Regions from separate parts of the Giesbergeria giesbergeri genome, predicted to be linked through region 1. Evidence: riboswitches for the same ligand, from Rfam matches in the RefSeq annotation. Region 1 holds a riboswitch; the other holds the start of a gene.
What was found. Region 1 has a riboswitch for S-adenosylhomocysteine ahead of ahcY (adenosylhomocysteinase). Riboswitches for the same ligand answer to the same signal wherever they lie in the genome.
Positions count from the first base shown of each region.

Region 2: it holds a riboswitch for S-adenosylhomocysteine, as region 1 does, so the genes downstream of both, metH (methionine synthase) here and ahcY (adenosylhomocysteinase) in region 1, are expected to answer to the same signal.

Region 1 is NZ_BAAGYJ010000010.1:35,550-41,344, reverse strand. Features, by position in the region: gene glyS (glycine--tRNA ligase subunit beta) at 1-747, shown strand, start outside; gene ACYVB2_RS13500 (hypothetical protein) at 761-1,381, shown strand; gene gmhB (D-glycero-beta-D-manno-heptose 1,7-bisphosphate 7-phosphatase) at 1,390-1,983, shown strand; S-adenosyl-L-homocysteine riboswitch at 1,990-2,070, shown strand; gene ahcY (adenosylhomocysteinase) at 2,147-3,580, shown strand; gene ACYVB2_RS13485 (TlyA family RNA methyltransferase) at 3,605-4,606, shown strand; gene metF (methylenetetrahydrofolate reductase [NAD(P)H]) at 4,603-5,469, shown strand; gene ACYVB2_RS13475 (OmpW/AlkL family protein) at 5,580-5,795, shown strand, end outside.
Region 2 is NZ_BAAGYJ010000003.1:98,181-103,975, reverse strand. Features, by position in the region: gene ACYVB2_RS08440 (extracellular catalytic domain type 1 short-chain-length polyhydroxyalkanoate depolymerase) at 1-703, shown strand, start outside; gene ACYVB2_RS08435 (PACE efflux transporter) at 766-1,233, shown strand; gene ACYVB2_RS08430 (hypothetical protein) at 1,312-2,229, shown strand; S-adenosyl-L-homocysteine riboswitch at 2,311-2,412, shown strand; gene metH (methionine synthase) at 2,440-5,178, shown strand; gene ACYVB2_RS08420 (aminotransferase-like domain-containing protein) at 5,262-5,795, shown strand, end outside.

The DNA.
Region 1 (5,795 bases):
GGCGATACCTTGCCACGCAACACCACCGGCGTGGTGGTGGCGCTGGCCGACAAGCTCGAAACCTTGGTCGGTATGTTTGGCATTGGCAACCTGCCCACCGGCGACCGCGACCCGTTCGCGCTGCGCCGCCATGCCTTGGGCGTGATTCGCATGTTGGTGGAAAAAGACCTGCCGTTAGACTTGGGCACACTGCTGGCCAGCGCCGTTCCGGCCTTTGGCGACAAAATCCAAGACGCCACCCCGGCTCTGGCCGACTTTATCTATGACCGTCTGGCAGGCTCCTTGCGCGAGCAAGGCTACCGCGCCCAAGAGGTGGAAGCCGTGCTGGCCCTGCGCCCGCAACGTCTGGCCGAAGTCGCCAAGCGCCTCGAGGCTGTGCGCGCCTTTGCCGCCCTGCCCGAAGCCCCCGCTTTGGCCGCTGCCAACAAGCGCGTAGGCAACATTTTGAAGAAGGCCGGCGAAGTCGATGCCCATGTCAACCCGGCACTATTGCAAGAGCAAGCAGAACAAGACTTGTTTGCTGCCTTGCAACGCTTTGTGCCCGAGGCCAATGCGCAATTTGATGCGGGCGACTACACCACCAGCCTACAGACGCTGGCCGTGCTGCGCGCACCTGTCGATGCCTTCTTTGATGATGTGATGGTCAATGCAGAAGAGCTGGATCTGCGCCTGAACCGCCAAGGTCTGCTCAAAACCCTGCACGAAGCCATGAACCGCGTGGCCGACTTGTCACGTTTGGCCGCTTGAGGGCAAAACAGGCATGGCATTGACGGCACAGCAACGCATAGCATGGTGGCTGTTTGCGCCCCCTGCACTGTTGGCCGGATTGCGCTGGCTGTTGCAATGGCAAGAAGGGCGCGGCCCAACCATCACCGCGCTACCACTGTCACCCTTTGCTGGGGCGCAGCCCTTGTCGGCCATGCTCTGGCAGTTGGCTGGGCCATTGTTGGCCTTGCTGGTGCTAACGCTCGGCCTGTGGCTGGTGCGGCGGCGCTGGGGCTGGCACACCGTGCAACGCATGCTGTTGGGGTTGTGGGTTGCCGTTTGTTTGGTGGGCTGTGCAGCCTTGCTGTGGCGGCCCTACAACCTACAAGGCTTGCAACCCTTGGCCCCGGTGCAAGCACAAGTCTTGGGCAGCCATGCCAAACTTCCCAATCTGCGCAGCACCGGTGGCACCGAGCTGGTATTGCGCATCGCCAACCTAGAGCCTTTGCAACAGGTGCTGATCGACGATCCACAGGCGGCCCAATGGCAACCTGGGCAAACCACATTACTGTTGCAATGGGCGCAGGGACGCCATAGAGGCTTGTTTATCACGGGTTGGCAGGTGCTTGCCCCCACAGCGCCAGCAGCTACCACACCTGCGGCTTTGCTCCCATAATCTGGCCCATGAAACTCGCCATTCTTGACCGTGACGGCACCATCAACGCCTTGGGCGAGGATGAGTTCATCACGTCCCCTGCTGACTGGAAACCCCTGCCCGGCGCTTTGGATGCCATTGCCCGACTCAACCATGCGGGCTGGCATGTGGTAGTGGCTGCCAATCAGCCAGGGCTGGGGCGTGGCCTGTTCGACATGGTCACGCTCAATGCAGTGCATGCGGCCATGCACAAACAACTGGCCGCTGTAGGAGGGCGCATTGACGCGGTGTTTTATTGCCCCCACGCCCCCGATGAAGGTTGTCATTGCCGCAAACCCGCTCCGGGCCTGCTAGAGCAGATTTGCGAGCGTTATGGTGTCGACCCAGACAAAGTGTGCATTATTGGCAGTTGCTTGTCACACATGCAGGCAGGTGCCGCTGTGCATGGCATTCTGCACTTGGTTTGCACCGGCCAAGCCGCCGGAGTAGACCCCAGCGCACCGCTGCCCCCCGAATGGCCCGCCGGTGTCCAAACCCATACCAGCATGGTGGCGCTGGTGGATCATTTGCTGGCTCCCCCCAAACCCCCAGCCACCACTGTGCTGTCTGCCAACTCCGTATAATCGGCCACTTCCGAGGAGCGTTGCAGCGCCCCCAGCACAGCGGGGCGTGAGGCTCGGAACCCACCCTAGCAACGACGCTCATCCACTTCCGGTGCGGTGAGCTTTTCTTTTCTGCAATTTCCGTGTCGGCCAGTGGTTTGTTCACCCCTGTTTGGAGCCGCCCATGAATGCACCTTCTTCCACCTTTGCCAACGCCGATTGCGCGATTGCCGACATCACCTTGGCCGCTTGGGGCCACAAAGAAATTCGCATTGCCGAGACCGAAATGCCCGGCCTGATGGCCATCCGCGAAGAATTTGCCGCCAGCCAGCCCCTCAAGGGCGCGCGCATCACCGGTAGCTTGCACATGACCATTCAAACGGCGGTGCTGATTCAAACGTTGGAAGCACTGGGCGCACAAGTGCGTTGGGCCTCGTGCAACATCTTCAGCACCCAAGACCACGCCGCCGCTGCCATTGCCGATGGTGGTACGCCCGTGTTTGCTGTCAAAGGTGAATCGCTCAAAGACTACTGGGACTACACCCACCGCATTTTTGAGTTTGGCGCAGCCGGCACCCCCGGCGAAGGCCCGAACATGATTTTGGACGATGGCGGCGATGCCACCATGCTGATGCACTTGGGCCAGCGCGCCGAGAAAGACCTGTCCGTTTTGGACAAGCCCACCAGCGAAGAAGAAACCATCCTGTTTGCCGCCATCCGCGCCAAACTGGCGGTAGATGCCACTTGGTACACCCGTAAGTCGGCTGACATCATCGGCGTGACCGAAGAAACCACCACCGGCGTCCACCGCCTGAACGAGATGTCGGCCAAGGGCACGCTGCTGTTCCGCGCCATCAACGTCAACGACTCCGTCACCAAGAGCAAGTTTGACAACCTCTACGGCTGCCGCGAATCCTTGGTGGACGGCATCAAACGCGCCACCGATGTGATGATTGCCGGCAAAGTCGCCTGTGTGGCCGGTTATGGCGATGTGGGCAAGGGCAGCGCCCAAGCCCTGCGCGCCCTGAGCGCCCAAGTCTGGGTGACCGAGATTGACCCCATCAACGCCCTGCAAGCCGCGATGGAAGGCTACAAAGTGGTCACGATGGAATACGCCGCCGATAAGGCCGACATCTTCGTCACCACCACCGGCAACCGCGATGTGATTCGCCACGAACACATGGTGGCGATGAAAGACCAAGCCATCGTCTGCAACATCGGCCACTTTGACAACGAAATCGATGTGGCCTCGATTGAGCAATACGAGTGGGAAGAAATCAAGCCGCAGGTAGACCACATCAAGTTCCCCGATGGCAAGAAAATCATCCTGCTGGCCAAGGGCCGTTTGGTCAATTTGGGCTGCGCCACCGGCCACCCCAGCTTTGTCATGAGCGCCTCGTTTGCCAACCAAACCATCGCCCAAATTGAGCTGTTCACCAAGCCCGAGCAATACCAAGCCGGTAAGGTCTATGTGTTGCCCAAGCATTTGGACGAAAAAGTGGCCCGCCTGCACCTGAAAAAAGTGGGTGCCATGCTCACCGAGCTGACCGATGCCCAAGCCGCCTATATTGGCGTACCGAAAAACGGCCCCTACAAGGCCGACAGCTACCGCTACTAAGCCAACCAGAGAGTGTGACCCGCTATGCGTGCAGATGTTTTTTTGGTAGAAAAAGGCCATGCCGCCACGCGCTCGCAAGCGCAGCGGCTGATTGCAGCCGGGGTGGAGTGGCGCTTGTCGTCCTTTGCGCCGTGGCAAAAAGTGGCCAAAAACGGCGATGAAATCCCAGTCATGGCCGAGTTGCGGTTACTCGATAGCGCCGAGGCCAAATACATCTCGCGCGGTGGTCTCAAACTCGAAGGGGCGCTGGCCGCCACGGGCTTTTCCGTGGCCGGGCTGCGCTGCTTGGATGTAGGCCAAAGCACCGGCGGCTTTACCGATTGCCTGCTGCAACAAGGCGCAGCCCAAGTGATTGGCGTGGACGTGGGCCACGGCCAGTTGCATGAGCGCCTGCGCCAAGATGCGCGGGTGGTCTGTGTGGAAGGGCTGAACGCCCGCCACCTGACCGCCGAGAGCCTGCAAGCGGCCTGCGAATTGGCGCTGTCTGAAGTGGTGGAAGAAGACCCCGAAGACAACGACACCCAGCCCGTGGCCCCGTACAGCTGGATGCGCAATGGCGGTGTGGTCGATGAAGCCTACGACGACAGCGATGATGCCAAAGAGCACGATATCGAAGCCTTCAAAGCCGAGCGGGCCGCCAAACAGCAAGCCCGTCAAGCGGGCACGCTGCCGGTGCAACACCGTCGCCGTGCTGGGCTAGAAGACGTCAACATCACGCCGGAGTTTGACTTCATCACGGGTGATTTGTCGTTTATCTCTTTAACCTTGGTGCTACCGGCCTTGGTGCCCTTGCTGGCTCCCGGTGGCACGCTGCTGATGTTGGTCAAACCGCAATTTGAACTGCAACCCGGCCAAGTGGGCAAGGGTGGCATTGTGCGCGATGCCAGCCTCTATCCGGTGGTGGAGCAGCGCCTCCGCGAGGCTTGCGCCAGTGCTGGGTTGCCAGTGCAAACGTGGCTAGATAGCCCGATTGCTGGCGGTGATGGCAACCGCGAATTCTTTATTTCTGCTCGGAGGGCGGCATGAGCGCATCCAAACCCCTTTCTTCTGCTGTTAGCGCATTGCCGCTGAGTGTGGAATTTTTCCCACCCAAAACTCCCGAGGGGGCTGAGAAGCTGCGTGCCGTGCGCCAGCAACTGTATGCACTGCGGCCCGAGTTCTGCTCCGTCACCTACGGCGCGGGCGGCTCGACACAAGACGGCACGCTGCAAACCGTACAGGCCATCTTAGACGAGGGCCAACAAGGCGCTTCGCATTTCACCTGTGTGGGCGCTTCGCGCGACTCGGTGCGCGAAAAGCTGGCCCTGTTCCAATCGATGGGACTGCGGCGCTTAGTGGCCTTGCGCGGCGATTTGCCCAGCGGCTACGGTGGTATGGGTGAATTTCGCTATGCCGCCGATCTGGTGGCTTTCATCCGCGCCGAAACCGGCGACCACTTCCACTTGGAGGTAGCAGCCTACCCCGAGATGCACCCACAAGCCAAATCCCCAGAAGCCGACTTGCAAGCCTATGTGGCCAAAGTCAAGGCCGGGGCCAATTCGGCAATCACACAATTCTTTTTCAATACCGATGCCTATTTCCGCTTTGTCGATGACGCACACCGGCTAGGCGCTGACATACCCGTGGTGCCAGGCATCATGCCCATCATCAACTCCAGCGGCATCTTGCGCTTTGCCGATAGCTGCGGGGCAGAGGTGCCACGTTGGATTCGCCTGCGCCTGCAATCCTATGGCGACGATACCGCCAGCATCAAAGCCTTTGGCTTGGATGTAGTCGCCCAATTGTGCGAACAACTGCGCCAAGGCGGGGCACCTGCTTTGCACTTTTACACCATGAACCAAAGCACAGCCACACTGGAAATTTGCCAGCGCCTCGGCCTAGCACAGTGATGTTTTTTTACCCAGCCAGCATGGTGCTTGACGCATGTCAAGCACCATCCGGGCGTAGCGTTTTCCAATCCAGCCTAGGGAATGTTCCCTGGTTTTTCCGGATTTCCTTCATGAAAAAAACTACCCTGGTCGCCGCCCTGCTGGGTACCGTGTTGTCGTCCTCCGCGTTTGCACAACCAATCACCGAAGGCTCCTGGATGGTGCGTGCCCGTGCTGTGCATCTGGACAGCAGCAACGGCGACTCGACACCTCTGGGCCTGTCCGTCAACAACAAGTGGCTGCCAGAAGTTGATTTCACTTACTTCTACACCAAAAATCTGGCTGTC
Region 2 (5,795 bases), on a different contig from region 1:
GGTGCTCTACCCCGCCCAGTCGCCTTGGGCCAACCCCCAAGGCTGCTGGAACTGGTTTGACCCCCAACACCAGCGCCGAGGTACGGGTGAATTGGCGCTGTTGGTGGCTCTGGTGGACGATGTAGCCGCCCACCAGCAGCCCGTGGACAGGCGGCGCATCTATGTGGCGGGGCTGTCGGCGGGTGGTGCCATGGCGGCGCTGTTGGGCAGCGAATACCCAGACCTCTTTGCTGCCGTGGGCGTGCACTCCGGTTTGCAGGCCAGAGCTGCCCGCAACATAGAAGATGCCTTGCGGGCCATGAGCCACGGCCCGCAAACCGATCCAGCCCTCCTAGACGAAGGGCCGCACTTGCCCGTGATCGTCTTTCATGGCGACTCGGACGATACCGTGCATGTGCGCAATGGCGAATACCTGGTGGATGCCGTGTTGGCCGATGCCATGCGCCGGGGCGTACCACTGCAACGGTGCGCCTGCACCGGACAATCGGCAGGCGGGCAGTCTTACACCCGTACCGTGTATTGGGAAGGCCACCACGACCAGATGCCCGACCGGGTGCTGGTGGAGCACTGGCAACTGCATGGTGCGGGTCATGCGTGGGCTGGTGGCAGCCCCGAAGGCAGCTATACCGACCCGCTGGGGGTCAACGCCTCGCAAGAAATGCTGCGCTTTTTTCTGCAACACCCACGGCTGCCACCCTGCTAAGGCCACGGCAGGCCACAGGCCTTGCTCCTGCACGGATACGCCAGCCTTGGTACATTGCCACCATGCATCCCCCCGCCCTGATTCCCGGCCTGTACGGCCTGCGCCGCCGCGTCGTTTATGTCACGTTGTATGAACTGATTGCCATTGTGGCGGCCACCATCGGGCTGATGTGGCTGTCAGATCAGGGGGCCGGCCATTCGGGCGTGGTAGCGGTGCTGGCCTCGGCCATTGCCGTGCTCTGGAACCTGCTGTTCAACACCCTGTTTGAACGCTGGGAGGCTCGCCAAACAGTGCGCGGGCGCAGCCTGCGCCGACGCATGGCCCATGCCATTGGTTTTGAGGGTGGGCTGGCACTGATTTTGATACCCGTGTTTGCCTGGTGGTTCAACGTCAGCCTCTGGCAGGCCTTGGTGATGGACTTCTGGATGGTGGTGTTCTTCTTGGTTTACACCTTCTGCTTCAACTGGGTGTTTGACCGCATTTTTGGGCTACCAGCATCGGCCTGTGCTGGGCCCATGCCGCAAGCCTGACGGCTTGCCAAGCCGTACCCACTGCACTACATTGAGAGCGACACTGAACCCATTCTGGGTGTGCGGGGGTGCTCTTTCATGCAACGCAAACTTCTCCCCTTGTTGTGCTGGGTCTGCCAAGCCATAGCGCAAGACGCAGAGCCACGGGTGGTGTTGCCCCTGCCCGCCTCGCAGGCACTGGTACACCAGCCGGGTTACCAAAGCGATTGCAAATTGAGCGGCAACTTGTGGATGCGTTCTGCTCCATGGGCAGGGCGGGGGCATCTGGTCTTGCAGGGGGCGCTGCATGAGTACCACGGTATGCCCATCTACACCATCCGCCACCAAGACAAAGACGGTGTGGGCTTGGTTGTCCAATACCAGCTCAAAGAGGATCGGGTTCGTTTCGACCGCATCTATGGTGTACGATTTTCGAGCGATGGGCATTTTCTGGATGTTCGTGCCATCCAGTTCGAGTCTGGTGACGATATAGGCACAGAAAACATCGTTTGGCGCAGCGATGAGGTGCGCCTCTTGAGCAGCAAAGAGCGAGAAAATCTGCTGGAGATGATCAAGTTTTTGAGCCTAGGCCAAGTAGATGTTCTGACCGAGCGCAATGCTTGGCTGCATGTGTACCACCATGCAGGCGAGAGCCAATTCAAGGCCGAGACCTCCTGCAAATTGTCTAACCCAGACAAGAAAACCGAGCAAGATCCAGAGCAGGTGACTGGCCGGTTTTCGCTGCGGTCTGAAAGCGTAGGGTTGGTGCGTCTCCAAGGGCGCACCGCTGTGCTTACCCGGCTTCAATCGGTGTGCAATGTGCGCAACGGCGACCTGCTCCAAGAAACACGGGGCTGGATTGCCCGTGATTTGGTCTCTGGTCATCTAGTGGCTGGGTCTGTCGAGGTAGAGGACAGCAGTGGCAACCACTATGGCAGCAAATCCTTGGGCAAATTCCAGGTGCGTGGCCGCTGCACCATCAGTAGTCCCCCCAGCAATGGCACCACTGCACCCTGAGTGGTCTGTTGAATCACCAAGAATTTCTGCGTGGGGCCATGCCACCAGCGCAAAGCAAAAGCCACCCCGCTAAAATCGCCCGCGCCCAAGGAGCGTTGCAACGGCCAGCCACTCGGCGCCGTCAGGCTTGGGCACGCTGCTACTTACTGCCCACACCCTCTCCGGCAACCACGCTCGCCTGTTCCGGGTTCCATTGCACAGGTGCGACGTATGTCCGAATTGACCATCCCCCCCATGAAACTGTCTGGCCTGGAGCCTGTCTCTATCGGCCAAGGCACCTTGTTTGTCAACGTTGGTGAGCGCACCAACGTCACGGGCTCCAAAGCCTTTGCCCGCCTGATTTTGAACGGCCAGTTTGAACAAGCCTTGGCCGTGGCCCGCCAGCAGGTAGAAAACGGCGCACAAATCATCGATGTGAACATGGACGAGGCCATGCTCGACAGCAAAGCTGCGATGGTGCGCTTTTTGAATCTGATGGCCTCCGAGCCCGACATTGCCCGCCTGCCGGTGATGGTCGATAGCTCCAAATGGGAGGTGATTGAGGCCGGTCTGCGCTGCCTGCAAGGCAAAGGCATTGTCAACTCCATCAGCATGAAAGAGGGCGTAGAACCGTTCAAACAGCAAGCCAAGCTGGTGCGCCGCTATGGTGCCGCTGCGGTGGTGATGGCCTTTGACGAACAAGGCCAAGCCGACACCTTTGCCCGCAAGATTGAAATCTGTGAGCGTGCCTACCGCATCTTGGTGGATGAGGTGGGCTTTCCGCCCGAAGACATCATTTTTGACCCGAACATCTTTGCCGTCGCTACCGGCATCGAAGAGCACAACAACTACGCCGTGGACTTTATCGAGGCCACACGCTGGATCAAGCAGCACCTGCCCGGTGCCAAGGTCTCTGGCGGCGTCAGCAACGTCAGTTTTAGCTTCCGGGGCAATGACCCGGTGCGCGAGGCCATCCATACTGTGTTTTTGTACCACGCCATCCAAGCGGGCATGGACATGGGCATCGTCAATGCGGGCATGATTGGGGTCTATGACGACCTCGACCCTGAGCTGCGCCAGCGCGTAGAAGACGTGGTGCTCAACCGCCGCCCCGATGCGGGCGAGCGTTTGGTCGAGATTGCCGAAAACGCCAAGGGCGCTGCCCGTGACGACAGCAAAAAGCTAGAGTGGCGCGGCACGCCCGAAGCCCCTAAAACCGTGGGCGAGCGCCTGAGCCACGCCCTGGTGCATGGCATTACCGACTTCATCACCCAAGACACCGAAGAGGCCTACCGCGAAGTTCTGGCCCAAGGGGGCCGCCCACTGCATGTGATTGAAGGCCCACTGATGGATGGCATGAGCGTGGTGGGCGACCTGTTCGGCCAAGGAAAAATGTTCTTGCCACAGGTGGTCAAATCGGCGCGGGTCATGAAGCAAGCCGTAGCGCACCTGATTCCCTATATTGAAGAAGAAAAACGCCAAGACGAGCTGGCCGGGCGCGATGTGCGCACCAAAGGCAAAATCATCATGGCGACTGTGAAAGGCGATGTCCACGATATTGGCAAAAACATCGTCACCGTGGTTTTGCAGTGCAACAACTTTGAAGTGGTGAACATGGGCGTGATGGTGCCCTGCCACGAGATTTTGGCGCGGGCCAAAGCCGAAGGGGCCGACATCATTGGCCTGTCAGGTTTGATTACGCCCAGCCTGGAAGAAATGCAGTACGTGGCCGCCGAGATGCAAAAAGACGAGCATTTCCGCGTGAAAAAAATCCCGCTGCTGATTGGTGGCGCGACCACCAGCCGCGTGCATACCGCCGTCAAAATTGCCCCGCACTACGAAGGCCCAGTGGTGTATGTGCCCGATGCCTCGCGCAGCGTGGGCGTAGCGCAAAACCTGTTGGGTGATGGCGTGACGCAATTTGTGCAAGAGCTGCACACCGACTACGACAAGGTGCGCCAGCAGCACGCCAACAAAAAGCAAACCCCACTCTGGCCGTTGGCGAAAGCCCGGGCCAACGCGACTCCAGTCGATTGGAGCCACTACCAGCCCACCGTGCCGCGTGCCTTGGGCCGCCGGGTGTTTAAAAACTTTGATGTGGCCGAGCTGCTGCCGTTTATTGACTGGACACCGTTCTTCCAAACCTGGGACTTGGCTGGCCCGTACCCGGCCATTTTGCAAGATGAGGTGGTGGGCGAGCAGGCGCGCAAAGTGTTTGCCGATGCGCAAGCCATGTTGAAAAAAATCGTTGAAGGCCGCTGGCTACAAGCCAACGCCGTGCTGGGCTTGTACCCCGCCAACCGCGTCGGTGACGACATCGAGTTCTACACCGACGACACGCGCCGCCAAGTGGCCCTGACGTGGTACGGCCTGCGCCAGCAAGCCGAAAAACATACTGTGGATGGCGTGACGCGCCCCAGCCGCTGCTTGGCCGATTTTGTGGCCCCCAAAGACAGTGGCATTGCCGACTATGCAGGCTTGTTTGCCGTCACAGCCGGGCTAGGAGTCGAGAAAAAAGAGCAAGAATTTTTGGCCGCCCACGATGACTATTCGGCCATCCTGCTCAAGAGCTTGGCAGACCGGCTGGCCGAAGCCTTGGCCGAATGCCTGCACCAGCGTGTGCGCCAAGACCTGTGGGGCTACGCCCAAGGCGAGCAACTGAGCAATGAAGCCTTGATTGCCGAGCAATACCGGGGCATTCGCCCCGCCCCCGGCTACCCGGCCTGCCCCGACCATAGTGCCAAAACCGATATGTTCGCCCTGCTGCAATGCGGCGACATCGATATGGGCCTGACCGAAAGCCTGGCCATGAACCCCGCCGCCAGTGTGAGCGGCTTCTATATCGGCCACCCAGACAGCGTGTATTTCAGCATGGGCAAAATTGGCGAAGACCAGTTGCAAGACATGGCCCAGCGCCGGGGCATGGACATTGAGGTGCTGCGCCGCCTGTTGGCCCCCAATTTGGGCTGATGGCCCGGTAAAGGGCGCTTGGTCTGAGGCCACAAAGCACAGGCATCGTGCAGCGCCGCACCCCCAACCAGGCCACGGCTCCAATGAAACGCTACGAAGCCCTCGCAGCTGATATTGCCAGCTCTATCCATAGCGGTTTGCTGCGCCCTGGCGACCGGCTGCCCTCCGTGCGGCATACCTGCGCCAGCCGGGGCGTCAGTGCCTCCACGGTGTTTCAGGCGTACTACCTGCTAGAAGCGCGTGGCTTGGTGCAAGCGCGCGAGCGATCGGGCTACTTTGTTAACCCCAGCCTGCGCCGCGCCCCCCCGGAGCCAGAACTGCCCTCACAGCCCAGTGATGCCGCCATTGCCGTGGATGTGAGCGAGCGGGTGTTTGAGGTGCTGCAATCGAGCATGGCCCGGCAAGTGGTACCGCTGGGTTCGGCCTTTCCCAGCCCACTGCTGTACCCGCTGCAACGGCTGGGCCAGTGCCTTGCGGCTGGTGCGCGCACCCTCGACCCTTGGAGCACCGTGGACGACCTGACCCCCGGCCATGCGGGCCTGCGCCGCCAGATTGCACTGCGCTATTTGGCCGCTGGTGTGGCCGTGCCCGCCGACGATATTGTGATTACCAATGGC